One region of the Streptomyces sp. NPDC040405 genome, then DNA from elsewhere that is predicted to be linked to it. Evidence: riboswitches for the same ligand, from Rfam matches in the RefSeq annotation. Region 1 holds a riboswitch; the other holds the start of a gene.
The links. A riboswitch is a leader RNA that binds a small molecule or an ion and turns the genes downstream of it on or off. The one in region 1 is predicted to bind glycine.
Positions count from the first base shown of each region.

Region 2: another riboswitch for glycine. It lies ahead of gcvT (glycine cleavage system aminomethyltransferase GcvT); the one in region 1 lies ahead of gcvP (aminomethyl-transferring glycine dehydrogenase).

Region 1 is NZ_JBVIVI010000009.1:429,461-444,322, reverse strand. Features, by position in the region: gene ACZ59A_RS33370 (sugar phosphate nucleotidyltransferase) at 1-90, shown strand, start outside; gene ACZ59A_RS33365 (DUF881 domain-containing protein) at 209-1,147, shown strand; gene ACZ59A_RS33360 (small basic family protein) at 1,144-1,476, shown strand; gene ACZ59A_RS33355 (DUF881 domain-containing protein) at 2,148-2,987, shown strand; gene ACZ59A_RS33350 (FHA domain-containing protein) at 3,121-3,975, shown strand; gene ftsR (transcriptional regulator FtsR) at 3,997-4,749, shown strand; gene ACZ59A_RS33340 (bifunctional nuclease family protein) at 4,802-5,275, shown strand; gene ACZ59A_RS33335 (MerR family transcriptional regulator) at 5,444-6,070, shown strand; gene ACZ59A_RS33330 (DNA polymerase IV) at 6,134-7,672, shown strand; gene ACZ59A_RS33325 (PRC-barrel domain-containing protein) at 7,756-8,073, opposite strand; glycine riboswitch at 8,201-8,298, shown strand; glycine riboswitch at 8,299-8,426, shown strand; gene gcvP (aminomethyl-transferring glycine dehydrogenase) at 8,489-11,395, shown strand; gene ACZ59A_RS33315 (DUF5999 family protein) at 11,488-11,694, opposite strand; gene ACZ59A_RS33310 (hypothetical protein) at 11,964-12,551, opposite strand; gene ACZ59A_RS33305 (glutamate-cysteine ligase family protein) at 13,010-14,512, shown strand; gene ACZ59A_RS33300 (substrate-binding domain-containing protein) at 14,525-14,862, opposite strand, start outside.
Region 2 is NZ_JBVIVI010000002.1:1,272,088-1,286,949, forward strand. Features, by position in the region: gene ACZ59A_RS12980 (glycoside hydrolase family 25 protein) at 1-396, opposite strand, end outside; gene ACZ59A_RS12985 (aromatic acid exporter family protein) at 567-1,778, opposite strand; gene ACZ59A_RS12990 (PadR family transcriptional regulator) at 1,847-2,359, opposite strand; gene ACZ59A_RS12995 (cysteine hydrolase family protein) at 2,415-3,092, shown strand; gene ACZ59A_RS13000 (STM4015 family protein) at 3,084-4,055, opposite strand; gene ACZ59A_RS13005 (ATP-binding protein) at 4,254-6,347, shown strand; gene ACZ59A_RS13010 (hypothetical protein) at 6,678-8,345, opposite strand; gene ACZ59A_RS13015 (L-serine ammonia-lyase) at 8,392-9,774, opposite strand; gene glyA (serine hydroxymethyltransferase) at 9,883-11,148, opposite strand; gene gcvH (glycine cleavage system protein GcvH) at 11,174-11,554, opposite strand; gene gcvT (glycine cleavage system aminomethyltransferase GcvT) at 11,705-12,832, opposite strand; glycine riboswitch at 13,035-13,144, opposite strand; gene ACZ59A_RS13035 (AAA family ATPase) at 13,307-13,987, shown strand; gene ACZ59A_RS13040 (enhanced serine sensitivity protein SseB) at 14,211-14,862, shown strand, end outside.

The sequences.
Region 1 (14,862 bases):
ACCCATCTGTGGGCGGAGGGCCCGGACGACGCGTCCGCACAGGCGCTGCTCGACGAGTGGGCCGGTGTCGTGGACAGCGCCGGACGCTGATCCGGGACGTCTTCCGACGGCTCTTGAACCCGTTTGAACACGTTGGGGCGCCGTCTCCCGGCCATCGATCCGGCACGCCGGTGGGGCCATTGGGAGACGGCGCTCGCGACGTGCGACGATGTGCGGCATGTCGCAGCAGCCCCCCGTTCGGAGCACATCACCGCCGAACCCGCGCCCGCGCCTCGACGCGTCCATGTCGCTGCTGACCAACGTGATGGACCACAGCCTCGACGACGGCTACGCCGAGGCGGCCGAGCGGCGGGGCGAGACCGGCACGTCCCGCCTGCCGCGCACGCTGCGCGGCAGGCTGACGGTGGCGCTCGGCCTGGTGATGGTGGCGGTCGTGGTCACCATCGGGGCCGCCGAGGCGCGGATATCGGCGCCGACGCTGGCCAAGGAGCGGGGAGAGCTGATCGACCGCATCGAGTCGGGGAACGCGAAGGCGGACGAGCTCACCAAGAGCGTGGACAAGCTCCGCAGCGATGTGGGGGAGAAGCAGCGGCAGGCGCTGCAGAAGCACGGGGGAGCCAAGGGCGACCTAGTGGCGCTGCTCTCGGGGGCGACCGCGGTGTCCGGTCCCGGCGTCAAGCTGACGGTCGACGACGCCAAGGAGTCCACGTCGGGGAGCGGCGGGAGCCCCAGGGAGAGCAACGACTTCTCCGATACGGGGCGGGTACGCGACCACGACATGCAGCGCGTCGTCAACGGTCTGTGGGAGTCGGGCGCGGAGGCCGTCTCGATCAACGGACAGCGGCTGACGGCGCTGTCGGCGATCAGGGCCGCGGGAGACGCCATACTGGTCGACAACAAGCCGCTGGCGCCGCCGTACACGGTGCTCGCGGTGGGGGACGGGCAGCGGTTGAGCACCGCCTTCCAGGACAGTGCCGATGGGCAGTACCTGCACGTGCTGCAGGAGAACTACGACATCCGCACGAGCATTTCCGCCCAGGACACGGTCCGGCTGCCTGCCGCGCCGAGCCTGATCGTACGTAGCGCAGAACCCATAACCGGCGGCGCCGGCAAGGGTGGCACCGAACCAGGGAAGGGCACATCGTGATCGCCGTATTGGGCCTCATCGTGGGAGTCGTGGTCGGGCTGGTGGTCCGACCCGTGGTGCCGACGGTGGTCGAGCCCTATCTGCCGATCGCCGTCGTAGCGGCGCTCGACGCCGTATTCGGCGGCTTCCGGGCGATGCTGGACGGGATCTTCGACGACAAGGTCTTCGTCGTATCGTTCCTGTCCAACGTGGTGGTGGCCGCACTGATCGTCTTCCTCGGTGACAAGCTCGGCGTCGGCGCCCAGCTGTCCACTGGGGTCGTGGTGGTCCTCGGCATCCGTATCTTCTCCAACGCCGCGGCGATCCGTCGGCATGTGTTCCGGGCGTGAGGCGGATGACGACCGACGACACCCCCGAGAAGCCGCAGCGGCGCGAGACGCCGCGTGAGCCGGAGCGGTCCGAGCAGGCCGAGAAGCCTGAGCGGTCTGAGATGCCGCGCGAGTCCGAGAGGCCCGAGCAGGCCGAGTCGCGCCGGGAGCGGGACGCGGCGGAGAAGCCGCGCGACTCCGAGCGGCCCGGTGCGGCCGAGCAGCCCGGCGATTCGGTACGGCGGAGCGGCCCGGAGAAGCCCGGCGCGTCCGAGGAATCCGCGAAGCCTCGGCAGCGGGGCGCGCCCGAGCGACCCGCCGCCTCCGAGCCGTCCGGGGAGCCGGGAGCACAGGGCGCGCCGCCGCGGCCGTCGCTGCCCAAGCCGCCGGAGAAGCGCGCGGAAGCGAGCGGGAAGCCCGAGCCCCCCGAGGCGGAGGAGCGGCGTAAGGCCGCCTCGCCGAAGCCCCCGGCGCCCCAGGTGAGGCGCCCCGGGGCGGGCGGGCCGGGCGGGCCGGGCGGCCCCCGTCCAGCCCTCAGGGCCCCGCTGCCGCAGAACGCCCCGCCCCGCGGCCAGGCTCCCCAGGGTCCGGCGCCCAAGGGCCAGGCTCCCCAGGGTCCGGCGCCCAAGGGCCAGGCTCCCCAGAGTCCGGCGCCCCGGGGCCAGGGCGCCGCGGGGCGGCCGTCGGCCTCGGTGCCGAACGGGCGGCGCCCGTCCGAGGGCCCGGCGAACGGTGGCGGGCCGTCGAACGGGCCGGGGCAGCGTGCCGAGCCCGCGCCCGGAGGTAAGCCCGAGGGCCCGGGGAAACAGGCGCCGACCGGTCGGCAGGCCCTGCTCAAGGGCGTGTGGCCGCCCCGGGTGACCCGGGCGCAGCTGATCGTCGCCCTGCTGCTGTTCGGGCTGGGCCTGGGCCTGGCCATCCAGGTGCGGTCGACCAATGAGAACAGCGTGCTGCGCGGGGCCCGCCAGGAGGACCTGGTGCGGATCCTGGACGAGCTGGACTCGCGCACCCAGCGGCTGCAGGACGAGAAGCGGCGTCTGGAGAATCAGCGCACCGAGCTGGAGAACAGCTCGGACCAGGCGGAGGAGGCCCGTAAGCAGACGCTCCAGAAGGAGCAGCAGCTGGGCGTGCTCGCGGGCACGGTCGCCGCGCAGGGGCCGGGGATCACGATCACCATCCACGACGCCCAGGGCTCCGTGGAGGCCGACATGCTGCTCGACACGGTGCAGGAGCTGCGGGCGGCGGGTGCCGAGGCGATCCAGATCGGCTCCGTGCGGGTGGTCGCCAACTCCTACTTCTCGGACTCCGGCGGTTCGGTGGCGATCGATGGACGGAAAGTGACGCAGCCGTACGTCGTGAAGGTGATCGGCAAGCCGGAGGATCTGGAGCCCGCGCTGAACATTCCGGGCGGAGTGGTGCAGAGTCTGGAGAAGGAGCAGGCCACCGTGTCCGTTCGGCGGGAGAAGAAGATCGTTGTGGACGCCTTGCGGTCGGGGAAGCGCCCTGACTACGCTCGGTCGTCATCACGGTGAGGCGGTTCGATATGAGGGTCTCTCGGCGAGACCATGTGGATGCGGGGGGTCGACGCACCAGAAGAGTCGCGCGTGATGGAAACTGTCTGGTGGTCACGGACGTTGTGAGGATGTCCGGACCGTCTGCTGGTGTGTGCATCGAGGGTTTGTCCTGCCCCACGGGCGGGTCTGTTTCAGTCAAGGGGAATCGCCCGTGAAGTTGTTCGGGAAGTTGTTCGGGAAGAGTGCACGCCAGGACGGCGGCAGCAGCACCGCTCGCCACCGCGCGGGGCGTGCTGCGGACGAGAGCGGAGGGGGGAGCGAGGAGCGACCGCTGTTCCGGGATCAGGTCGGCGGCCAGGGCGGTGACATTTCGGGCGGCCAGGGCGCGTCTTCTGTTGACCCCTCGGCGGCCGGGCGCATAGGTTTCGAGGACTCATCGGCCTCGCGTAGTGGTGGAGGTCCCGGATTGCCTGTTTGTACGAGGTGCGGGCATCGGAACGCGGAGGACAGCCGGTTCTGCTCCAACTGCGGCGCGCCGCTGCGGGGCCAGGCGCCCTCCGAGCGTGCCTCGGAGACCACGTCGACGATCTCCATCTCCGGTATCGAGGCGTACGACTCCGAGGTGACCGGGCAGAACCCGCTGCCGTCGCTCAGCCCGGAGGCCCAGGCCGCCGTGGAGGCGCTGCCGCTGGGTTCCGCGCTGCTGGTGGTCCGCCGCGGGCCGAACTCGGGCAGTCGCTTCCTGCTGGACAGCGATCTGACCACGGCCGGTCGCCACCCCCAGAGCGACATCTTCCTGGATGACGTCACGGTCTCCCGTCGCCACGTGGAGTTCCGGCGCGGCCAGGACGGCAGCTTCACCGTCGCCGACGTCGGCAGCCTCAACGGGACGTACGTCAACCGGGAGCAGATCGACGCGTCGGTGGTCCTGACCAGCGGCGACGAGGTGCAGATCGGTAAGTACCGGCTGGTCTTCTACCCGAGCCAGCGGGGCGTCGGCATCTGACCCGCCAGGGGAGGTCCGTCCATGCTTCAGACACCGTCGGGCGGTGCCGGTACCGGCACCGCCCCCGCGGGTGGCCGGTCGATGAGTATCGGCACCGTGCTGAATCTGCTGCGGGACGAGTTCCCCGAAGTCACCATCTCCAAGATCCGCTTCTTGGAGTCCGAAGGGCTGGTGGAGCCGCGGCGCACGCCGTCGGGCTACCGCAAGTTCAGTCAGGAGGATGTGGAGCGGCTCGCTCTCATCCTCCGCATGCAGCGTGACCACTACCTGCCACTCAAGGTCATCCGGGAGCACCTGGAGGCCCTGGAGCGGGGTGAGCGGCCGCAGCTTCCTGCCGTTTCGCCGGGAGCGCGGCCGCACGAGCTGCTGGAGCCCGGGGCGCACGAGGCCCCGGAAGGGCCGACCGTGGCCCGGGTGGGCCGGGCCGAGCTGCTGGCGTCCGCGCAGGTCAGCGAGGCGGAGCTGGCCGATTGGGAGTCGTACGGCCTGATCGCGCACGGTACGGACGGCGGATACGACGTCGAGGCGGTGACGGTCGCCCGGCTGATCGCCGAGCTGGGCCGCTTCGGTCTGGAGCCACGCCATTTGCGGATCATGAAAGCGGCCGCGGAGCGCGAGGCCGGACTGGTCGAGCAGGTGGTCGCACCGCTGCGGCTGCATCGAAATCCGCAGACCAGAGCGCATGCGGAGGCCAGTGCGCGCGAGCTGGCGACGCTCTCCGTACGGCTGCACGCGGCCCTGGTGCAGTCGGCGCTGCGGGCCGCCGCACACTGACCGATCCGGCCCCGACTATCCAAACCGGCCGGGCACGTCCTAGGGTTGCTGTGTGAACGAGCTCGACGTCGTGGGTGTCCGGGTGGAAATGCCCTCCAACCAACCGATCGTGCTCCTGCGTGAAGTGGGAGGCGACCGGTACCTCCCCATCTGGATCGGACCAGGGGAGGCGACCGCGATCGCCTTCGCACAGCAGGGCATGGCTCCGGCACGCCCGCTGACCCACGACCTTTTCAAAGACGTACTCGAAGCGGTCGGCCAGACGCTCACGGAGGTCCGGATCACGGATCTGCGGGAGGGGGTCTTCTACGCCGAGCTGGTCTTCGCCAGCGGTGTGGAGGTCAGCGCGCGGCCGTCCGACGCCATAGCGCTCGCGCTGCGCACCGGGACGCCGATCTACGGCAGCGACGGCGTGCTCGACGACGCCGGTATCGCCATCCCGGACGAGCAGGAGGACGAGGTGGAGAAGTTCCGCGAGTTCCTCGACCAGATCTCGCCCGAGGACTTCGGAAGCAGCAGCCAGTAAGCCTGTCTGCCGGACCTCGCTAGCGCATTCGAGTAGCCTTTCCCGGACGAGGGACACGGGAAACCACTCTCAGGGTGATTATCACTCGGCGTGCCGAGTGTGGCGATCGTTGACGCACCCCGGGTGACTGCCTACCTTCAAGAAGGCAGGTCGAGGACGGAGGTCGGCGTGAGAAGCACCGGCGACGGCACGGCAGCCGGCGGTCCGTATGCGCTCCAGGGGAGCGCACCGGCCGATCCGGTATTGAAGGCTCGGGTCGCGGCACAGCCCACGGCACCACGCGAGCCCGCCGCGGGGGGTACGGAGACGGTCGGCTACCGCGGCCCCACCGCGTGCGCCGCCGCGGGCATCACCTACCGCCAGCTGGACTACTGGGCGCGCACCGGCCTGGTGGAGCCGAGCGTTCGGCCCGCGTACGGGTCGGGCAGCCAGCGGCTGTACAGCTTCCGGGACGTGGTCGTCCTCAAGATCGTGAAGCGGCTGCTGGACACCGGCGTGTCCCTGCAGAACATCCGGGCCGCCGTCCAGCACCTGCGCACCCGGGGTCTCGACGATCTGGCCCAGATGACGCTGATGAGCGACGGCGCGACGGTGTACGAGTGCACCTCGCCGGACGAGGTCGTGGACCTCCTCCAGGGCGGCCAGGGTGTCTTCGGGATCGCCGTGGGCGTGGTGTGGCGGGACGTGGAGAGCGCGCTGTCCCAGCTGCACGGCGAGCGGGTCGACACCGGCGAGACCCTGGTGGGGCACAACCCCGCCGACGAACTCGCCCGGCGCCGCAACCGGGCGGGCTGAGAGCGCTCCCTCCGGGCGGTGCCGGTCCGCCCATTGTCAGTGGCGTGCGGCAGCATCGGACCTGTGAGGGGTGCGCCGACGATTCTGCATTTGGACATGGACGCCTTCTACGCTTCGGCGGAGCAGGCGGCCAAGCCCAGCCTGCGCGGAAAACCGGTGATCGTGGGGGGCCTCGGGCCGCGCGGGGTGGTGGCCACGGCGTCGTACGAGGCCCGGGTGTTCGGGGTGCACTCGGCCATGGCGATGGCGCAGGCCCGCAGGCTCTGTCCGAACGCGGCCTACCTCACCCCCCGCTTCTCGCTCTACCGCCAGGTCAGCGACCAGGTCATGGGGCTGCTGCGGGCGCTGTCGCCGCTGGTGGAGCCGCTGAGCCTGGACGAGGCGTTCGTGGACCTGGAGGCGGGTGGCACGGAGGCCCGGGTGGCGGCGGCACGGGCCGTGGGGGAGCGGCTGCGGGCCGAGATCCGCGCCGTGACCGGGCTGACCGGCTCGGTGGGCCTGGCCGGTTCCAAAATGCTCGCCAAGATCGCGTCCGAGCAGGCCAAGCCGGACGGTATGGCGGTCATCGAGCCCGGCACGGAGCGGGAGCTGCTGGATCCGATGCCGGTGCGTACCCTGCCGGGCGTCGGCCCGGCCACCGCGGAGGCGTTGCGCCGCGTCGGCATCCACACCGTCGCCGAGACCCGTGAGGCGGGCGAGGCCGAGCTGGTCCGGCTCCTGGGCCGGGCACATGGGACGTCGCTGTACCTGATGGCCAGCGGGCGGGACGAGCGGCCGGTGGTCGCCGAGCGGGACGCCAAGTCCATATCGGTGGAGGACACCTTCGACGTCGACCTCACCGACCGCACCCGCGTGCAGCTGGAGGTGGCGCGGCTGGCGGACCGCTGTGTGCGGCGGCTGCGGGAGGCGGGCCGCTCGGGGCGCACGGTCGTGATCAAGGTGCGGCGGTACGACTTCTCGACGCTGACCCGTTCGGAGACCCTGCGCGGGCCCACCGACGACCCCGGCGTGGTCAAGGAGGCCGCGGCGCGGCTGATCGACGGGGTGGAAACGACGGCGGGCGTGCGGCTGCTGGGGGTGGGCGTGTCGGGTCTCGCGGACTACACGCAGGAGGATCTGTTCGCCCAGGCCGCGCAGGCGGCGCAGGCGGCGGAGGCCGCCCAGGCCGCCCACGAGGCCCTGGAGGAGCCGGACGGGGCCTCGGGCTCCCAGGCTGCCGAGCCGGAGAGCCCGGGCGCCTCAGAGGCCCCTGAGGGCGCCGGGAGGCCGCGGACCTGGCTGCCGGGGCTCGACGTGCGCCACGCCGAGTACGGGGCGGGCTGGGTACAGGGCAGCGGCGTGGGGCGGGTGACCGTGCGCTTCGAGCTGCCCTGGTCGGCACCGGGCCGGGTGCGCACGTTCGCCGTGGACGACCCGGACCTGAAACCGGGCGACCCGCTCCCCCTGGTACGACCCCCCGAGGACGCCGATACGCCGTGCGGCGCGCAGGGCGGGAGCGAGGGGCTGGGCGCCGCGCCGGGCGGGAGCGAAGCGTCGGGCGGCGCGCCGGGCGGGAGCCAGGGGGTGAGCGGCGCGCCGGGGCGTCAGCGAAGCGTCGGCTAACCTGCCGGGCGGGGGCCAGGAGCGGGGCGGTGCGCCGGGTAAGGGCCGGGCTTCTGCAGACTCGGCGGCGGAGCGGGGTGGGGTCAGCCGGTTACGTCCAGGCCGTAGTGGTGGTACAGCTGCAGCTCCTGCTCCGGGGAGAGGTGGCGGCCGACGCCGAGGTCCGGGGCGTCTTTGATCAGCGCCCGGTCGTACGGGACCCGCAGCGTGTCGCCGACGACCTCGCTCGGTTCGAGCGGTACGAAGACGTCCCGGCTGAACAGGCCCGTGCGTACCGCCGCCCACTCCGGCTCGCCGGTGGCGTCGTCGAGGTAGACCTCGTCCACCGTGCCGATCTTGGCGCCCTCGCGGTCGAGTGCCTTGCGGCCGATCAGGGTCCGCGGGTCGATGTCCGTCTGCACGCTCTCTCCCACAGGTGGCGGTGGTCCAGTGATACCTACCAAAAGCCACATCCCCGTATGCGGCCACTCGAGCATCGTTCTGCCAATCCCCCAGCGACAGACGCGCTGGTACGCTGGCTGTGGCTGCAGACCCCGTGCGGGAGAGTCCTTCGACAATGGTGTCGGGGGCGCCGAAGGAGCAAATCCTCCCCGGAATCTCTCAGGCACACGTACCGTGCGGGCGAGGTCACTCTGGAAAGCAGGGCGGGCCACGGGGAGCACACGCTCCGGAACCCCTCCTCACCGACGGTGAAAGCCGGTCAGGCACCTATGGACCGGTGAAGCTCTCAGGTTGAGATGACAGAGGGGGAGGCCATCCGGGCACCCGCACCGCGGTGCCCCTCGCCGGTCGTAGCAGACCAGGAGGCCCCCGCAGATGACCACCCATCGCATCTCGCTCGCCGATCTGGAGCGCGGTACTCCATTCGAGCAGCGGCATATCGGCCCCGACGCCGGAGCGCAGGCCAAGATGCTCGCCCAGGTCGGCTTCGGTTCCCTCGACGAGCTGACCGCCGCCGCCGTACCCGAGGTCATAAGGAGCGCGGAGGCGCTGCGGTTGCCCCCGGCCCGCAGCGAGGCGGAGGTGCTCGCCGAGCTGCGCGCCCTCGCCGACCGCAACCAGGTGCTGCCGTCCATGATCGGCCTCGGCTACTACGGCACCTTCACCCCGCCGGTGATCCTGCGCAACGTCCTGGAGAACCCCGCCTGGTACACCGCCTACACCCCGTACCAGCCCGAGATCTCCCAGGGGCGGCTGGAGGCGCTGCTCAACTTCCAGACCGTCGTCGCCGATCTGACCGGCCTGGACACCGCCGGTTCCTCGCTGCTGGACGAGGCCACGGCCGCCGCCGAGGCCATGGCGCTGTCGCGCCGCGTCGGCAAGGTCAAGGAGGGCGTCTTCCTGGTCGACGCCGACTGTCTGCCGCAGACCATCGCGGTCATCGAGACCCGCGCCGAGCCGACCGGCGTCGAGGTCGTGGTCGCCGATCTGACCGACGGCATCCCGGACGAGATCGCCGAGCGCGGTGTCTTCGGCGTGCTGCTCCAGTACCCGGGCGCCTCCGGCGCGGTGCGCGATCCGCGCCCGGTCATCGAGCGGGCCCATGAGCTGGGCGCCATCGTCACCGTCGCCGCCGACCTGCTCGCGCTCACCCTGCTCACCTCGCCCGGTGAGCTGGGCGCGGACATCGCGGTCGGCAGCACCCAGCGGTTCGGTGTGCCCATGGGCTTCGGCGGTCCGCACGCCGGGTTCATGGCCGTGCGCGCCGCCCACGCCCGCAGCCTGCCCGGCCGCCTCGTCGGGGTCTCGGTGGACGCCGACGGCGACAAGGCGTACCGGCTGGCGCTGCAGACCCGCGAGCAGCACATCCGCCGCGAGAAGGCCACCAGCAACATCTGCACCGCGCAGGTCCTGCTCGCGGTGATGGCCGGAATGTACGCGGTCTACCACGGCCCGGACGGGCTCGCGGGCATCGCCCGCCGCACCCACCGCTACGCCACCGTCCTCGCCGAGGGGCTGCGGGCGGGCGGCGTCGAGGTGGTGCACGGCGGCTTCTTCGACACCCTCACCGCGCGCGTCCCCGGCAAGGCCGCCGATGTCGTGGCCGCCGCGCGGGAGGCCGGGGTCAACCTCCGGCTGACCGACGCGGACCACGTGGGCATCGCGTGCGACGAGACCACCGGGCGCGCCCAGCTGGCCGCCGTATGGTCCGCCTTCGGTGTCGACGGCGGGGACGGCGGCAGCGCTCCCGGCATCGACGAGCTGGACGCCGCGTCGGCCGACGCCCTGCCCGCGGAGCTGCTGCGCTCGGACGCGTACCTGACCCATCCGGTCTTCCACCAGTACCGCTCCGAGACCGCGATGCTGCGCTACCTGCGGCGGCTGGCCGACCGCGACTACGCCCTGGACCGGGGCATGATCCCGCTCGGCTCCTGCACCATGAAGCTCAACGCGACCACCGAGATGGAGCCGGTCACCTGGCCGGAGTTCGGCGCGCTGCACCCCTTCGCGCCGGTCGAGCAGGCGCAGGGCTATCTGACGCTGATCCGCGAGCTGGAGGAGCGGCTGGCCGATGTCACCGGCTACGACAAGGTCTCCCTCCAGCCGAACGCCGGGTCGCAGGGCGAGCTGTCCGGGCTGCTGGCCGTGCGGGCGTACCACCGGGCCAACGGCGAGCCCCAGCGGACGGTGTGCCTGATCCCGTCCTCGGCGCACGGCACCAACGCGGCCAGCGCCGTCATGGCGGGCATGAAGGTCGTCGTCGTCAAGACCGGCGAGGATGGTGAGGTGGATGCCGCCGACCTGCGCGCCAAGATCGAGCAGTACGGCGACCAGCTGGCCGTCCTCATGGTCACCTACCCGTCCACCCACGGCGTGTTCGAGGAGCACATCACCGAGATCTGCGCGGCCGTGCACGACGCGGGCGGCCAGGTGTACGTGGACGGCGCCAACCTCAACGCGCTGGTCGGGCTGGCCGAGCCCGGCCGGTTCGGCGGCGATGTCTCCCACCTGAACCTGCACAAGACGTTCTGCATCCCGCACGGCGGCGGCGGTCCGGGCGTCGGCCCGGTCGCGGTGCGCGCGCACCTCGCGCCGTACCTGCCCAACCACCCGCTGCAGCCCGCCGCGGGCCCGGCCACCGGCGTCGGCCCGGTGTCGGCCGCGCCGTGGGGATCGGCGGGCATCCTGCCGATCTCCTGGTCGTACATCCGGCTGATGGGCGCCGAGGGGCTGCGCCGCGCGACCCAGGCCGCGGTGCTCGGCGCGAACTACATCGCCAAGCGGCTGGAGCCGCATTACCAGGTGCTCTACACCGGGCCCGGCGGGCTGGTGGCGCACGAGTGCGTGGTGGATCTGCGGCCGCTCACCAAGGCGACCGGAGTCACGGTCGACGATGTGGCCAAGCGCCTGATCGACTACGGATTCCATGCGCCGACGATGTCGTTCCCGGTCGCCGGGACGCTGATGATCGAGCCCACGGAGAGCGAGGACCTGGCGGAGCTGGACCGGTTCTGCGAGGCGATGATCGCGATCCGCGCGGAGATCGACAAGGTCGGCTCGGAGGAGTGGACCAAGGAAGACAACCCGCTGCGGAACGCGCCGCACACGGCCGCGACGCTGAGCGGGGCGTGGGACCACCCGTACAGCAGGGACGAGGCGGTCTTCCCGGCCGGAGTCTCGGCCGCCGACAAGTACTGGCCGCCGGTGCGGCGGGTCGACGGCGCGTTCGGGGACCGCAACCTGGTCTGCTCGTGCCCGCCGATGGAGTCGTACGAGGGCTGAGCGCGCGCGTGTGAACACAACGACGGGCCCGGTTCGGCGGATGAATTCGCCGGGCCGGGCCCTGGTGATGCCAACGCCTCTAGGTGGTCGGCCTAGGCGGCGGTCACGACGTGCTCGGTGGCGAGCGGTCGGCACGGGGCGATGATGCGCCCGTCCGGCAGCAGCTCACCGGTGTCCTCGAAATGCAGGACACCATTGCACAGCAGGCTCCAGCCCTGCTCCGGATGGTGCGCCACGAGATGGGCGGCCTCCCGGTCGGCGGAGTCGGCTGACGGGCACGGTGGTTGATGCTGGCACATGGCGAGGTTCTTTCGCTGCGGTGAGGTGTATGTCCTGCTGCTCGCTGCGGCGTTCATGTTGGCCGCCCCCCGTTACATGTCGGTTGGTTGCTCCCAGTGTTGCCCCGCGGCACGGATTCCGCAGGGATTTCACGGCACCGGTTCTTGCTAGATGATGACGCATCACCCGACCGGACGGTTCATCCTGGCGGGACTGTTACCCGCCCGTAGCGCGGCGCCCCGTGACCCGGTGGGTCACGGGGCGCTCCACCTGTCGCCGAAGGGCCAGGTCAGGCAGGCGAGCCCAGCAGTTTGGCGGACGTCAGCCGATGGGTGAGCACCGGCAGCAGATCGGCCGCGGGATGCGGGTGGTGGGCCGCGATGCCGGGCGGTGCCGGGGCGAGCGGCACCAGCAGGTCCCCGGTCCCGATGCCGCCCTCGGCGGCGTCCGCGCCGGGGTCGCCGTGCAGCCACAGCGCGACCATGTACAGCTCGGGGATGGACAGCAGCCGCGGCTGGTATGCCGAGGGCAGCGACTCGGCCTGGCGCAGGGCGAGTTCGGCCGAGGCCACGTACGGTCCCTCGGAGAAGTGGGAGAAGGCCCAGCCGTCGGCGGTGAGCATGGCCTCGGCGGCGGCCACCGTGCGGTCGCCGTCGCGGAGCATGAAGCGCCAGCCGGTGAGTCTGACCTGCGGCGGACCGGCTGGTGTGGTGATGTCGTCCAGGACGTGGACGGGGAGCGGGAGTTCGGGTTCGAAGGGGCCGGAAAGGGAGCTGAGTGCCGGGGTGCGCACCTCGCGGACAGCGGTGGGGGAACCAAGGGCCGTGAGGACGCTGCGCAGGGCGGGCGCGGGGGCCGGGGGCACGAGCAGCGGCATGGTGGGTCGCCTCTCACTTCGGAGACACGGTGGAGCGATAGCGGGCCAGGGTAGGGGCGCGCGCTGTCGGTGTACGTAGATCGGTACGCGGGTCAGAGGGGGCCGGGACGAACTGTCCGGGCGTTATCTCTCTGCCTCGTAAAGCGAGTTTATACGACTCATGTTCCGGCCGTGTTTCGGCTAGCTGTCCCCGATATTGCGCACAAGGTGATTTCCGGTCCATGCGGACGCGGGGATTTCCCCCGATTCGGTGCTGGATGCACGGATATGACCTGGCGGTTTACCCGCGCCGCGGTAGGCTGGATCCCACCGATCCGATTTCCTGGAGCAATGCGCCACTGTTGAGAGCCTACCGGCTGGGCGGGCCGCGCGGGGCGTTATCGATCACATTGGCGGGCATCATCGAGCGTGGTGTGCGCGGTACGGGCGCCGATGATCCACTCAAGGAGGTAGCTCCGATGGGGGAGAAGGTCGTAGCCGGTGAGTTCGACCCGTCGGGTCGGCAGCGGCAGCGCGGACGGTTGCGGCAGTGCCTCGACGGGCTGTCCCGGCTCCTGGCCGACAAGCGGTTCGACCGCCCGAAGAATCTCATGGGGCTGGAGATCGAGCTGAATCTCGCAGGCGCCGACGGGCTGCCGAGGATGATGAACACAGAGGTTCTGGAGCGCATCGCGAGTCACGATTTTCAGACGGAACTCGGACAGTGCAATCTTGAAGTAAACATCGTGCCGCACCGTTTGCACGGGAGGGTTCTCGATCAGCTCTCGGAAGAGCTGCGAACGGGGCTGTCATATGCCGACCGCAAGGCGCGCGAGGTGTCCTCCGAGATCGTGATGATCGGAATTCTGCCGACGCTGGCCGCCCGGGATCTCGGATCGGCCAACCTGTCCTACGACGACCGTTACAAACTCCTCAACGAACAGATGCTGGCCGCCCGAGGCGAGGATTTCCTCATCGATATCGAGGGCCGGGAGCGCATCAGTTACGCCAGCGCCACCATCGCCCCCGAGGCCGCCTGCACCTCCGTACAGCTGCATCTCCAGGTCACCCCCGGACGCTTCGCCGCCGTGTGGAACGCGGCGCAGGCCGTGGCCGCCGTGCAGATCGCCATCGGCGCCAACTCCCCCTTCGTCTTCGGCCGCGAGGTGTGGCGCGAATCCCGCCCGCCGCTGTTCCTCCAGGCCACCGATGTGCGGGCACCGGAATACGCGACGCAGGGGGTGCGGCCGCGCACCTGGTTCGGCGAGCGCTGGATCACCGACGCGTACCAGCTCTTCGAGGAGAACCTGCGCTACTTCCCCCCGCTGCTGTCCACCGGCGCCGACGAGGAGCCGCTGCGGATCCTGGACGAGGGCGGCGTGCCGGACCTCCAGGAGCTGGTGCTGCACAACGGCACGATCTACCGCTGGAACCGGCCCGTCTACCAGGTCGTGGACGGCGTGCCGCATCTGCGGGTGGAGAACCGGGTGCTGCCCGCGGGCCCCACCGTCACCGACGTCATCGCCAACGCCGCCTTCTACTACGGGCTGGTCAGGGCGCTCGCCGAGGAGCCCCGCCCGGTGTGGACCCGGCTGCCGTTCAGCGCGGCCGCGGCCAACTTCGACGCCGCGTGCCGCCATGGCATCGACACGGTCCTGCAATGGCCGAAGCCCGGCCGTTCCTCGTCCCTGGCACGCACCCCCGCCGTGCGGCTGGTCCGCGAGGAACTGCTGCCGCTGGCCGCCGCGGGACTCGACGCCTGGGGCGTCGAACCCGCCGACCGCGACCGCTACCTCGGCGTGATCGAACAGCGCTGCGCCCTGCGCGTCAACGGCGCGTCCTGGCAGGCCGCGACCTACCACCGGGCACGGGACAGCGGGCTGGGGCGGGACGCCGCGCTCGCCGCCATGACCCGCCGCTACTGCGCCCTGATGCGGACGGACGCCCCGGTCCACACCTGGCCCGCCGATCTCTCGGCCTGATGCGGACAGTCCCTAGGGCTGGAAGTCCGGTGCGCCGGCCTCGCCCGCGGCGACGATGGCCTTGAGCATGGCCGAGTTGATCTGCGCGGGGTCGTTCACCCGCTGGGCCGATCCGCCGGTCGCCCGGGCGATCTCGCGGCATGCGGACTGGTCGGCGTCGGGGCCTACCGCGATGGCGATGAGCGGTACCGGGCGGTCCGGGTCGACCAGCCGCGTCAGCTCCTTCACCAGCGCGGGGCGCGAGATGCCGCCCGGGTCCTGGTTGGTGCCGTCGGTGAGGAGTACTACGGCGTTGAACTTGCCGCGTGCGAAGGTCTCCTGGGCCTTCTTGTAGGCGGCCAGCGTGGTGT
Region 2 (14,862 bases), on a different contig from region 1:
GTAGGAGGTGGTGTCGTGGTTGAGCCAGAAATTCCGGTTGCAGTAGAGCATCACGCGGTGCGTGGGCCGCAGCTTCTTGACCTCCCGGATGAACCGGTCCTTCTCGGCGTTGCTGGCGCGCGTCCCCGAGCCGGTGGTCTCCCAGTCCACGGCGAGCAGATCGTGTTTCTCGGAGGCGCATTTCTCGACGAAGTACCGGGCCTGCGCGGCGATGTTCCCGGGCCACAGGAAGTGGTAGAAGCCGACGACGCATCCCGCCTTCCGCGCCCGCGCCGCCTGGGAGGTCTGCTTCGGGTTGATATACGACCGGCCCTCGGTGGCCTTGATGAAGACGAAGGCCAGTCCGTCCGTGTCGAAGCTGGACTGGTGCGAACTCACGTCGATGCCGTGCAGCATGGTTCCTGCCTCAGGGGAGAAGTTGAAAACGGGACGGGCGTCTCCCTTGTCATGCCCGGCCCAGGACCCTACGCAACGCAGTCGGGGTCACGCACGGTATTTGCACAAGCGACTGATTTGGCAAGGAAATTCGTGTATTTCCTCCGTCCCCGTGATACGCCGCCGCGGGCTCATTCCCGGACATGGGTCTGGAGGACATCGCAGGTGTACTGGAACTCCTCCGTCAGCCGGGTGGCCTCGATCACCAGCACCCCGTACGGCCGGGTGGGGTCGCCCAGCGGCAGCCCGTCGCTCTCCGCCTGCTCGGTGACGGTCCGGCGCTGCCGCTGCATGTCCTCGGCCAGCTGGCACAGCTGCGCGGCCTGGTCCGGCAGCTGCGCCTCGTCCAGGCGCGCCAGCACCCGTACGAGCTCCTCCAGCGCGCCGAGAAAGGTGCCGTAGCACCGCAGGAACCGCCGGTAGGAATAGTCCCGCTCCTCCTCGCGCCACCGCTCCAGACTCCTGGTGAGCGACGCCAGTTGATACGCGGCCCGCTCCAGCGCGTCCAGGACGGCGCGGTAGTTGGCGAACGACGTGCGCCCCCGATGCCGGGGCAGTAGCCGCCGCGGATTGAACGGAACGCTCTCCTCCGCGGTCCGGAGCCCCGACCTCGCCTGCGTGACCAGCGCCTGCGCGTGGTCGGACCGGGAACGCCAGTGCTTCGCGTGCTCCTCGGCGAACTCCCCGTCGCGCATCGCCGGTCCCATGTCGGCGAGCAGCGACTCCAGCGCCCCGGCCAGGGCCCGGATGCCGTGCTCCGCACTGCGGTACCGCAGCGGCGGTACGAGGACGACGTTCACCAGCAGCCCGAGCGAGCACCCGACGAGCACCAGCAGCACGATCTGGCCCAGCTGGGTGGCCCGTTCCGTGTTGTCGGTCGCGGAGACGTACGTGGAGAACGCGAAGAACGCCGCCGTCGCGACCTGCGACCGCTGCGCCCCCAGCGCCTTCCACTGCCCGATGGTCAGCGCGATCGCCGCCACCAGGACGAACGTCACCGGATCCGGCCCGGCCAGAAACCCCAGCGCCGCCTGGACGGCCACCCCCGTCACCACCGCGGCGACATAGCGCAGGGACTGCGCGATCGACTGGTACACCGTCACGTTCATGATGAGGACGGCGGAGAAGGGCGCGAACGCGGGGGACTGCGCGTGCAGCAGGTCCGCCGCCGTGAACCACGCGAGGGTGGCCGCGAGCGTGCTCTTGCCGATCAGCAGCAGCGTGTGCCGCTCCGGCCCCCGCGCCCCCAGGGCCCGCCGCCCCCACCCCCGCAGCCGCCCGCGCCGCCCCTGCTCCGTCCGCTCCTCGTCATGCCCACCACCTGTGCTCGTCTGGCCGTCCATCCGCCTATGGGTTCCCCCTCAGCCGGACCTCTCACCTGGTCGGAAGGCCTTTCTCGGGTGCGGCTGCGTCACATCAGCTGCTCCCTCAGCCAGGACCGCTCGGCCTGGCTGGTGGCGCGGGCGATGAGGAGCATGCCGCGGCGGTAGGGGTCGGCGGTGTCCTCGGCGCGCAGCGGACCGTTGCCGTCGTGGAAGAAGCTCGCGGGCCGCTCCAGGAACTCCAGCCGTCGGCGCAGCACCGCGTGCTGGGCGGCGGTGTCGGGCAGCTGGGAGAGGAAGGCCAGGATCGTGAAGTACCGGGTGCTGTCGCTGATCTCCAGCTCGTCGGGCTCGCGGAGCCGGTGCAGCAGCTCGGTGCGGCCCTCGGCGGTCAGGCTCAGGGTGTGCCGCTGGGCGGCCGAGGCTCCCGGCTCGGTGCGTCGGTCCAGCAGCCCGGCCTTGACCAGCCGGTTGATGGCCGGATAGAGGCTGCCGTCGCTGACCGGCCGGGAGTGGCCGGACAAGCGCGCGATGAGGCGGCGCAGTTGGTAGCCGTGCAGGGGGCCGTCGGCCAGGAATCCCAGGATCGCGAGTTCCAGCATGCTGCTACCCTCGCACATCGAAACGAGATATCTCGAATCGAGGTAGGGGGTCAAGGTGAGCTATACCGAGGAGTGGGTGACCGCGCGGGCGCGTGACGCCTACGCGCATGGCCGGGCGGCGTTCGGCATACGGCCCGAACGGACGGCGCTGCTGGTCATCGACATGCAGGACGAATTCGTACGCCCCGGCTTCAGCCCCTACTGGGTCCCCGCGGCGACGCGGATGGCGCCAAGGCTCCGCCGACTGGTCGAGACCTGCCGGAGCGCCTCCGTCCCCGTCATCTGGACCCTCTTCGACGACACCCACCTCGGCCTCGACCGGCCGCACGCCCTGCGCCACCTCCCGCACGCCGACACCGACTGGCGGCGGCCGGGCCCCGCGGCGGTGTGGGACCGGATGGGCCACCGCGCCGACGAGGCCCTGATCCGCAAGCCCTCCTACGGCGCCTTCTACGACACCCCACTCGACACGATGCTGCGCAACCTCGCCCGCGACACGGTCATCGTCACGGGAACGCTCACCAACTACTGCTGCGGCACCACGGCCCGGCAGGCGTACGAACGCGGCTACAAGGTCGTGTTCGGGGCCGACGTCACGGCCACCGACGACGAGTCCATGCAGGAACCCGAACTCGCCGTCCTGCGCAAGGGCTTCGCCCTGGTCGCGACCGCCCAGGAGATCACGAACCGGCTGACACGCGGGGGGACGGCCGGATCCGAGGCGTCATTCTGAGGCGGCCACGTACCGGTATTCCTCATCCTCCTCGTCCTTCTCCCGCTCCGACAGGTCGACCTCGACGCCGGACGGTTCGAGGGCCTCGCGGACGCGGCGCGTCATCGCCTCGCCGAGGAAGTGGTGGTGCAGGTCGAGGCGGTGCAGGTGGGTGAGGGGGTGGCCGCTCAGGAGGGCTTCGGCGCCGGTGTCGGAGAGGGTGCCGTAGCCCAGGCACAGGGAGGTGAGCCGGGCGAGGACGGGCGCGGTGGCGACGGCGGCGGCGATCTCGTCCTGGATCTCGCTGTTCTGCAGGCCCAGGTGGCGCAGGGCGGGCAGTCGGCCGCCGTCGAGGATGGGGGCCAGGTCGGCCACGGTGGCGTCGCCGCCGTAGTCGCCGACCCCGAGCCATATCTCCAGGTGCTCCAGATGGGGCAGGTCGGAGGCGGCCACGCCACGGACCACCTCGCCGGGCAGGCTGCCGCTGTGGAACCGGAGGGTGCGCAGGCCCTCGTGGCGCAGCGGCGGGAAGCGCAGGCCCTCGGTGTCGTGGTGGCCATAGGCGCCGCCGCGCACCGCGAGTTCCCGCAGGCGCGGGTACGCCGCCAGGATCGGGGTGACGTCGCCCTGGGTGATCGAGGACAGGTCGGCTATCTCGGGCTCGACGTCGGCGAGGTACAGCGCCTCCAGACCCGTGAGGCGGTCACCGGCGTCGACGAGGCGTCGGACCGTGCTGGTGGGGCTGGCGTCCAAGTCGGTGCCGTACGCCCCGGCGCCGAGCACCAGGGCCCGTACGCGCGCCACGTCGACGGTGTCGAAGAACCGGTCCCAGCAGGTGCCGAAGTCCTCCTCGCCGCTGTACAGGCCGGACCGGGAGATTCGCCAGGCGACCGTCTCCGCCCGTGGCAGCCCCTGCTCGCCCGCCTCCGGGGCCGGGAAGTCGAAGACGGGCAGCCCGTGCAGTTCCGTGACGTCAGGGATCAAGGCAGGCGCCTTTCGGAGGGGACGGGCGGTCGGCGGCCGACCGGCACGGACTCGTGGGTAGGTCTGTTCTGGCAACCGCCACCGACAGCACCGGCCCGGTGGCCGGGGTGACACCCCGGCCGACCTGTCCGACCAGGTGGATACCTTCGGCGATACAGTCCCGCCAGGGACCGGGCCGGGGCCATGGGAGGGGATGGCGTGTTTGAGATCGTGACGGTGAGTGCGCTCACCGCGTTCCTCACGGCGGTGGGCAACGGCGCCGCCGGGGAAGTCGGCAAGCAGGTGCTCCTGTCGACGGGCACGCTGGTGCGGCGGAGCCTGGGCCGGGAGACGCCGCTGCCGACCACCCCCGAGGGATGGGAGCTGCTGGCGCGTCAGATGCATCCGCGGCTCGGCGAGGATCCACGGCGGAACGACGAGCTGGCGCTGCTGCTGCGCAGCCTGCCGGAGGCGGCCCTGCGGCCGGGGGCCGGACTGCCACCCGCCACGCGGGACTTCACCGACCGTCAGAGCGTGCTGCGGCAACTGCGCCGCGAGGCGACCCGGGCCGCCGCGGGGCGGCCGCGGGTCGCGTTGCTGTACGGGCCGCCCGGCATCGGCACCAGCGCGGTCGCGCTGCACTGGGGCGCCGACCGGATCGCGCGGTACCCCGACGGGCAGTTCTACGTGGACGTCCGCGACGCCCCCGGCGAGCACGGGCTCGAACCCGCCGCCGTCCTGCTGCGCCTGCTGCAGCAGATGGGCGTCGAGCCCGGCGCGATGCCGACCACCGAGGCGGGGCGCGAACAGCTGTACCGGCGGCTGACGGCGGGCCGCCGGGCGCTGGTGGTCATCGACCACGCCTCCTCGGCTGCCCAGGTCCGCGGCCTCGTCCCGGCCACGCCGGAGGTGTTCCTGCTGGTCGTCGCGTCCGGGCCGCCGTTCGTGCTGGAGGCCGAGCGGATCTCCGTACCTCCGCTGAAGGACCGGGACGCCGTGCAGCTGCTGCGCAAGGTCGCGGGGCCGGAACCGGTCGCGCGCGCCAAGCCGCACATGCCCGCCCTGCTGGACGGCTGCGCGGGCAACGCCTTCGCCCTCAAGGCCGCGGCGATGCGCCTGCTTTCCGGGGGCCCGCCCGTCGCCGACGCGACGGATCCGCATCCGGTGCGCGGCATGGCCCAGGACGCCTGCCGCCGTCTGCGCCCGGAGGCGGCGCGGCTCCTCAGGCTGACCGCGCTGGGCGGCTGGCCCGCGTTCGACGCCCGCCTGGCCGGGGAGACCGCCGACACGGCGGACGCCGCCCGCATGCTCACCGAGGCGGCGGACGTGCAGTTGGTGGAGCCGCTGGGCGACGGCCGCTACCGCTTCCGGCCCGAGGTCCGCCGCCATCTGGCCGACGCCGCTGGGCCGGAGCATGGCATCCCGGAGTGCTCCGCGGCCGTGTCCCGGGCGCTCGACGGCCTGCTGAACCGGGCCCTGCACGCCGCCCACGCCGCCCTGCCGCAGAGCTGGCGCACCGAGGACGCACCGGACAGGGAAACCCCGTACGCCGACGAGGCCGAGGGTATGACGGCGCTGCTCGCCGAGGCGGACAACCTGGTCCAGGCCGTCTCCGTCGCCGAGGAGTACCAGCACGTCGACACGTCGCTGCGCCTGGCCCGCGCGCTGTGGCCCCTGCAGTTGAAGGCCGGGAAGGTGGACGAGGCGCTGCCCGCCCTCCGCATCGCGGCCCGGTGCGCCGACGAGCACCACCCCGAAACCCGCCTGGCAGGCGCGCTGCACTTCCAGCTCGGCCACTGCCTGGGCGAACTGCGGCAGTGGGACGAGGCCGAACGCGCGGTGCGCGCCGCCGTCGCCTGCGAGCGCGCGGCGGGGCATGTGCGGGGCGAGGCGTCGTCCGTGGAGATGCTGGGCCTGCAGTGCCTGTACCAGTGGCGGTGGGAAGAGGCGTACGAACGCTTCGCCGAGGCGGAACGCGTTTACGGGCGCATCGCCCCCGGCGAGGAGGGCGCCCGGGACCTTCCGCGCGCCCTCGCCCTGATCGAGCGCCACCAGGGCCGCGCCCTGCGCGGTATGGGGAACCTGGCGGAATCCCGTACCCGGCTGGAGGCCGCGCGGGACTTCTTCACGGCGCAGGGCGAGGCGTACAACCTGGCCCGCACCCTCACGGACCTCGCCGAGACCCTGCACGACGCCGGGGACGACGCCGACGCCCTGACGAAGATCGCCGAAGCGGAGCGCCTCCTCACCCCGGAACGGGCTGCTCCGCATCTGGCTTACCTGGCCGGTCTGCGGGAGCGGTGCGAGGCGTAACGGCTGCGCCTGGCGGGTTTCCCCTACCCCGCCCCTTCCCGAAACCGGGGGCACTGGGCCCCGGGGTGGTGGGGGCTGGGGCTTCGCGACCGGGTGCGGGCCGGTGGCCGGGTTGTGCCCGCCCGTTCCGCCCAGCGGAACGATTGCCCACAACCTGGGGGTCGGGGTCACCGGCGGGAGGGGCCGGGGTCGCAGGGGTGGGGTCCTGGACACCACGTGTATTTGTGGCGCCAATCGCCCCGCGTTCACCCCACGTTCTGCGTCAGCGGCGCCGTAAATAGACGGTCCAGGGCCCTGCCCCGGAGGCCCCGGACCCGCACCCACCACCCCTCACCCACGCACCACCCGCACCTCGTGCACCCCACCCGCCACCCGCACCCGCAACATCACCGGAACCGGTACCGAGCCGCCGCCCGCCAGCCACGCGTGCAGCGCCGACGCGTACGCCGCCGGGTCGGCGTCCGCCTCCGTATCCGCCGACATCACCAGCACGCCGCCCTCACCCCGCACCCGGCACACGCAGGTGTCCGGACCCGTCACGTACGCGGCCAGGGCACAGTGCGGGTACCGGCGCAGCACCTCCGCCGTCCAGCCCTCCGCGCCGCCCAGCCGCGGGTCGTCCGGGGCGCCCTCGCGCACGATCACGTCGGCCCGCACCAGATCACCGGGGTCGCGGGTGTCCTCGTGGACGGCGAGGTGGGCGTCGCCGACCGCGTCGTACGGGTGGCCCGTGGTGCGTTCGAGCCAGACGTCCGCCCCGTGGACGCGCGTACGGACGTTCAGGGGCGCCGTACGCCGCGGTGGCCCGTACGGCGGCAGGGGCAGGGCCTCCAGCAGGGCGGGGGCCGGGGGCTCGGGCAGGTCCATCAGCGCGTAGAAGTGCCGCCGCAGCAGCGCGGCGGAGGCGCCCGGGGCCGACGTGGTGAACGACGCCGGGCCAGGGGCCGGACGGTGGCGCGCCAACAGGCCCTCCACCTGATCCCGCAGCCCCCCGCCCGGATCGAGCCGTGGCGCGTCCCGGACGAACGCCGCGAGCGGCGCCTCCGGGTCCAGCCGGTCCTGGGCGGCGGAGGCCAGCAGTACGGGGGTGCCCAGGGCCGCCGCGTAGTACGAGACCGCCCCGAAGTCCCCGACGACGGCGTCGGCCGCCAGCAGGGCCTGCCGCCAGGCGTGCACGGGGTCGACCAGGGTCAGCCCGCTGCGCAGGGCCCGGTCCAGCCAGACGCGGAGCTGGCCCGGCCCGTGGCCGTACCAGATGTTGGGGTGCAGCACGGCCGCCAGCCGGTAGTCGTCGGCGGGCAGTTCGGCGGCGAGCCGGGGGAGGAGGCTGGGCAGCAGGTCCTGGTCGCCGCCGTTGCCGAAGAAACCCTCCGGGTTCCAGGTGGAGTTCAGTACGACGAGGCGCTGCCCCCGGCGTACGCCCAGGGCGCGCCGGAACCGCTCCCGGTGCGGCGCGGCGGCCAGCATGCGGTCGAAGCAGGGGTCACCGGCCAGGACCGACGCGGCCTCGGCCTCGGGGCAGACCCGCCGCAGCCGCTCCAGCTGCTCGGGGTGGGACAGGACGAGCCCGTCCACGAAGGGCCGCCCGTCCACCAGCAGCCATTCCGGCGCGAGGCCGAACGTCGGCTCACGGCTGCGGACTCCCGTCACGGAGAGCCGCTTCGTGTAGCCGACGCCGTGCGACAGGACGGTCAGCTTGCCGCGCAGACCGCTGAGCTGGCCGCCGAAGCTCGCGGAGACCGCCAGATCCACCGGCGTCGCCAGCGCCTGTTCCCACGGCAGCACCGGCAGCTCCAGATCCGCGAACAGCTCGCGCACTCCGCCCTGGAAGGCGGACGACTCCGTCGAGGTGACCAGGAGCTGCACCCGGAAGTCGTCGTGGAACAGCGGCAGTACGTCCAGCAGCCGCCCGGCCGAGGTGACGTTGTGCACGACGAGCAGGACGCGGCGGCTCGCCGCACGGCTCGCCCAGCGCTCCGCGTCGTCCCCGACCGGCACGCGTATCGCCCGAGGATCAGCCGACGTCACCGGCCACCGCCATTCGTCAGCACTCGATGACGTTGACCGCGAGTCCGCCCCGCGCCGTCTCCTTGTACTTGACCTTCATGTCGGCGCCGGTGTCCTTCATGGTCTTGATGACCTTGTCCAGCGACACATGGTGGCGGCCGTCGCCGCGCAGGGCCATCCGCGCGGCGGTGACGGCCTTGACCGCCGCCATGCCGTTGCGCTCGATGCAGGGGATCTGCACGAGGCCGCCGACGGGGTCGCAGGTGAGGCCGAGGTTGTGTTCCATGCCGATCTCGGCGGCGTTCTCGACCTGCTCGGGGCTGCCGCCGAGGACCTCGGCGAGGCCGCCCGCGGCCATGGAGCAGGCGGAGCCGACCTCGCCCTGGCAGCCGACCTCGGCGCCGGAGATGGAGGCGTTCTCCTTGAAGAGCATGCCGATGGCACCGGCCGCGAGGAGGAAGCGGATGACGCCTTCCTCGTCGGCGCCCGGAACGAAGCGGGTGTAGTAGTGCAGGACGGCCGGGATGATCCCGGCGGCGCCGTTCGTCGGGGCGGTGACGACCCGCCCCCCGGCGGCGTTCTCCTCGTTGACCGCCATGGCGTACAGCGTGGTCCACTCCATGGCGCGGGCGGGCGCGTCGCCCTCGGAGCGCAGGGCGCGGGCGGCGTTGGCGGCGCGGCGGCGGACCTTCAGGCCGCCGGGCAGGATGCCCTCCTGGGTGAGGCCGCGGGAGACGCACGCCTCCATGGCCCGCCAGATCTCCAGCAGGCCCGCGCGGATCTCCGCCTCAGTGCGCCATTCCTTCTCGTTCTCCAGCATCAGCGCGGAGATGGACAGGCCGGTCTCGCGGGAGATGCGCAGGAGTTCGTCGCCGGTGCGGAAGGAGTGGGTGAGGACGGTGTCGTCCAGCTTGATGCGGTCTTCGCCGACCGCGTCCTCGTCCACGACGAAGCCGCCGCCGACCGAGTAGTAGGTCTTCTCCAGCAGCGGATGGCCGGTGTCGTCGTACGCGAAGAGCGTCATGCCGTTGGCGTGGTACGGCAGGGAGCGGCGGCGGTGCAGTATCAGTTCTTCGGACTCGTCGAAGTCGATCTCGTGGCCGCCCTCGGTCTCGGCGGCGAGCAGCCGCAGCCGCTTGGTGGTGCGGATGCGCTCCACCTCGCCGTCGGCGGACTCGACGTCGACGGAGCGCGGGGAGTGCCCCTCCAGGCCGAGCAGGACGGCCTTGGGGGTGCCGTGGCCGTGGCCGGTGGCGCCGAGGGAGCCGAAGAGTTCGGCGCGTACGGAGGAGGTGTGGGCCAGCAGCCCTTCGTTCTTCAACCGGCGGACGAACATCCGTGCCGCCCGCATCGGGCCGACCGTGTGCGAGCTGGACGGGCCGATGCCGATCGAGAAGAGATCGAATACGGAGATGGCCACCGGGGACTCCTTCGTCTGCACGTGGGGTGCGTGCGGGTGGTGCGGTGCGGGGGGCGCGCCGGTGGGCGCGCCCCCCGGGGTCCGGGCCCCGGGAGGCCGGGACCCGGATTACTTCGACAGGTGCGGGTACAGCGGGTGCTTGTCGGCGAGGGCGGTGACCCGCGCCTTCAGCGCCTCGGCGTCGTAGGCGGGCTTGAGCGCCTCGGCGATGATGTCCGAGACCTCGCGGAAGTCCTCGGCCGTGAAGCCGCGGGTGGCCAGGGCCGGGGTGCCGATCCGCAGACCCGAGGTGACCATCGGGGGCCGCGGGTCGTTCGGGATGGCGTTGCGGTTGACCGTGATGCCGACCTCGTGGAGCCGGTCCTCGGCCTGCTTGCCGTCCAGTTCGGAGTTGCGCAGGTCGACCAGGACCAGGTGGACGTCGGTGCCGCCGGAGAGGACGGAGACGCCCGCCTCGGTGACGTCGGCCTGGGTGAGCCGCTCGGCGAGGATCTTGGCGCCCTCGACCGTGCGCTCCTGGCGCTCCTTGAATTCGGAGCCGGCCGCGACCTTGAAGGAGACCGCCTTGGCCGCGATGACGTGCTCCAGCGGGCCGCCCTGCTGGCCGGGGAAGACCGCGGAGTTGATCTTCTTGGCCAGCTCGGCGGTGGACAGGATCACGCCGCCGCGCGGGCCGCCCAGGGTCTTGTGGGTGGTGGTGGTCACGACGTGGGCGTGCGGTACGGGCGAGGGGTGGAGCCCGGCCGCGACGAGGCCCGCGAAGTGGGCCATGTCGACCATCAGGTATGCGCCGACCTCGTCCGCGACCCGGCGGAAGGCGGCGAAGTCCAGCTGGCGCGGGTACGCCGACCAGCCCGCGATGACCAGCTTGGGGCGGTGCTCCTTGGCCAGGCGCTCGACCTCGTCCATGTCGACCAGACCGGTCTCGGCGTCCACGTGGTAGGGGACCACGTTGTAGAGCTTGCCGGAGAAGTTGAGCTTCATGCCGTGGGTGAGGTGGCCGCCGTGGGCCAGGTTCAGCCCCAGGATGGTGTCACCGGGCTGGAGCAGCGCGAACATCGCGGCGGCGTTGGCCTGGGCGCCGGAGTGCGGCTGGACGTTGGCCGCCTCGGCGCCGAAGAGCGCCTTGATCCGGTCGATGGCGATCTGCTCGACCACGTCGACGTGCTCACAGCCGCCGTAGTAGCGGCGGCCCGGGTAGCCCTCGGCGTACTTGTTGGTCAGGACCGAGCCCTGGGCCTCCATGACCGCGGCCGGAGCGAAATTCTCCGAGGCGATCATTTCGAGGGTGGACTGCTGGCGGTGGAGTTCGGCGTCGACAGCAGCGGCGACGTCAGGGTCGAGCTCGTGCAGGGAGCTGTTCAGAAGCGACATCGGGGTCCCGATCGGAATAGGAGGGTCAGTTGTGGGAGAAGGCGGCGTATTCCTCGGCGGAGAGCAGGTCGCCCGGCTCGTCCGTCACCTTCACCTTGAACAGCCAGCCGCCCTCGAAGGGGGCGGAATTCACCAGCGCCGGGTCGTTCACCACGTCCTCGTTGATCTCGGTGACCTCGCCGGAGACCGGCGCGTACAGGTCGCTGACCGACTTCGTGGACTCCAGCTCACCGCAGGTTTCACCGGCGGCGACGGTGGTGCCGACATCCGGGAGCTGGACGTACACGACATCGCCGAGCGCGTTGGCCGCGTATTCGGTGATGCCGATCGTCGACACGCCGTCCTGGTCGGCGGCCGACAGCCACTCGTGCTCCTTGCTGTAGCGCAGCTGCTGGGGGTTGCTCATGGTCCGATTCTCCTGGATAGAGGGGAGTGCTTGGGAAACGGGTCTTCAGTGGTGAGACACACGGGTCGCGGGAGGTTTAGGCGCTCGCGTCGCCAGAAGGCGGGAGAAGGCGACAAAGGCGGCAGGGGCGGCCCGGGAAAACGGGGGGTTTCAGCGCTCGCGGCGATAGAAGGGGAGCGCGACGACCTCGTACGGCTCCCGGGTACCGCGGATGTCCACCGATACTCCCGGGCTGCCGGGCGCGGCGTGCTCCGCGTCGACGTACGCCATCGCGATCGGCTTCCCCAGCGTCGGGGAGGGGGCGCCCGAGGTGACCCGGCCGATCTCCGCGCCGTCCGGGCCGACCACGGCGTATCCGGCGCGCGGCACCCGGCGGCCCTCGGCGACCAGACCGGTCAGGGTGCGCGGCGGCCGGGCCTCGGCCTCGCGCGCCGCGGCCTCCAGGGCCCCGCGCCCCACGAAGTCACCGGTCTTGCCGAACTTCACCACCCGGCCGAGCCCCGCGTCGAACGGGGTCGTGTCGGTGCTCAGCTCATGCCCGTACAGCGGCATCCCCGCCTCAAGGCGCAGCGTGTCCCGGCAGGACAGCCCGCACGGCACCAGGCCCACCGGGTCGCCCGCCTCGGTCAGCGCCTGCCAGACCCGCTCGGCGTCGTCCGGCGCGACGAACAGCTCGAAGCCGTCCTCGCCGGTGTAGCCGGTGCGGGCGATCAGGGCGGACACGCCCGCGACGGTGCCCGGCAGCCCCGCGTAGTACTTCAGCCCGTCCAGGTCGGCGTCGGTCAGGCCCTTCAGGATCCCGGCGGACTGCGGCCCCTGGACGGCGATCAGCGCGTACGCGTCGCGGTCGTCCCGTACGGCCGCGTCGAAGCCGGTGGCGCGCTCGGTCAGCGCGTCCAGCACCACCTGGGCGTTCGAGGCGTTGGCCACGACCAGGAACTCCTGCTCGGCGAGCCGGTAGACGATCAGGTCGTCGAGGATGCCGCCCTCGCTGTCGCAGATCATGGTGTAGCGGGCGCGGCCCACGGCGAGCGCGGAGAGATGGCCGACCAGGGCGTGGTCGAGAGCGTCGGCGGCCTGCGGCCCGGTGAGAGCGATCTCACCCATGTGGGAGAGGTCGAAGAGCCCCGCGCGGGTGCGCACGGCGGTGTGCTCGTCGCGCTCGCTCCCGTAACGCAGCGGCATGTCCCAGCCCGCGAAGTCGGTCATGGTGGCGCCGAGCGCGCGGTGGACCGCGTCCAGCGCGGTATGGCGGGGCACGGGCGGGGCGTCGGTCATGGTTCAGCTCCCAGGGTCACAGGTCATGATCATGTCGATGACGGGACGGACGGGCCGTATGGGACGACAAGGACGGCACAGCGTCCTCCCCATCTGTCATCGGAACCTGAGAGGTTCGCCGTGACCAATCCCGCTGGGCGGGGCTGGCCGGCTTGCACCTTGGGTGGAGCCACATACGGCGTGGCCCGCTTTTCAGATCTGCCTCATCCGTGCGGTATCGGGGCCTGAGAGATTCAAGGGAGGGCTTGCTCCTTCGGCGCCCCGGGAAAATCGGCGAATGCCGGTGACCGAGGACTCTCCCGCGCGGATTCAAGCGGCCGGTATGCAGTTGGCGCGGCCATCATCGCACGTCCGCTCCGGAAGGGAACCCCCCTCTGTGAGCGGGGTCGCGCCGGGGCCTCCTTGATGGGCATTACCTTTTCTTGACACTCTCGGGGTACGGAGCCGCTTGACCGACCTTGGAGGACGATCACGGTGCACGGGCAGGGAACATACGCGACAACCCGAGGAACCCTGCCCGCGCGGCAGGAGGGGACGCGCTCAGGCGGCACGGTCAGACCGGACCGCCGCGCGGCCGTGCACGACCTGCGCGGCGGTGTGGGGGCGGAGCTGCGCTACCCGGCGCGTGACCTGATCATCGCCTCGGGGCTGCCCGGCAGCGGCAAGTCGACGCTGATCAACCGGCTGGTCCCCGGGGCCGACCCGAGCGGCGAGGCCGTGGTGCGGGTGGACTCGCAGCACACCCGGGAGTCCTGGGACAGACGCATGCCCCGCTGGCTGCCGTACGCGGTCTACCGGCCGCTGGTCCGCTGCGCCCACTACGCGGGGCTGCGCCGGGCGCTCGCCTCCGGCGCGAGCGTCGTCGTCCACGACTGCGGCTCGCAGCCCTGGGTGCGCCGCTGGCTGGCCCGGGACGCCCGGCGCACCGGCCGCGGGCTGCATCTGGTGCTGCTCGACGTGGACCCCGCGGTCGCCCTGGAGGGCCAGGCCGCCCGCGGCCGGGGAGTCTCCGGCTTCGCCTTCGGGCGGCACCGGCGGGCGATGGACCGCCTCGTCGCGCGCGTGGAGGGCGGGGAGCCGCCCGAGGGGTGCGCCTCCGCCGTGCTGCTCGACCGGGCGACCGCGAGCGTGCTGCGGGGCATCTCCTTCGAGTGACGGATTCGAGCGACGGATTCGAGTGACGGCGAGCGACGGACGAGTCGGGCACTCGAACCAGTAGGAAATGAGCCATCCGAGAGTCACCGAACGTGACGGCGCCTCCGGGGGCGCGCCTTCGGCGTGGGGAAGTGCTGTGGAGATGCCCGGGCGACCCCTGGCGTTCCGGCGTGCAGCCGTTAGGGTGCTCGTGCAGGTCGGACGAGATGGCGGTTGGACGAAGATGAGTATCCCGGAGCACCAGGGCATAACCCCCGCTCACGGAGGGTTTCCGGACGGCGCTTATCCCGCGTTCCCCGGTAACGAACTGGAAGAGGTGCTCGCCGCCTCGATCGGGGTCCCGGGCGCAGGAGCGCGGATCGTCGAGGTGCTCGCCCGAAGTTATGTCTGGATCCCGCTGCCGAACGGCGGGGGCCCCGACAGTCGCAGCCTCGACCTGCCCACCGTGGAGATCGAGGGCCAGGCGTACGTGCCCGTCTTCAGCTCCGAGCAGCAGTTCCTGCAGATCGTCGGCGGCCATATGTCGTTCACCGTCGCCCCGGCCGTCGAGTTCGCCCGCGGGCTGCCGCCGCAGCTCGGCGTCGCGGTGAACCCGGACGGGCCGGTCGGCGTCCCGCTGCCGCCGTCCGCGGTCGAGGAGCTGTGCAAGGCCGGGCGCAGCGAGCTGGACGGCCCCGCGCGCGGGGGCCGGGTGCGGCTGTTCGAGCCGGACTGGCAGGAGGAGCCGGTCGACTTCCTGGCATCCGCCGGGATCGAGTTCGGGAAGGAGCCCGGGGTACGCACCGCGCGGCGCGCGCTGGCCAGCGTCGAGGGCGATCAGCCTGCGCTCTTCGTCGGTGTCCAGCTGGACGCGCCGGGCCCGGAGGGACAGGCCC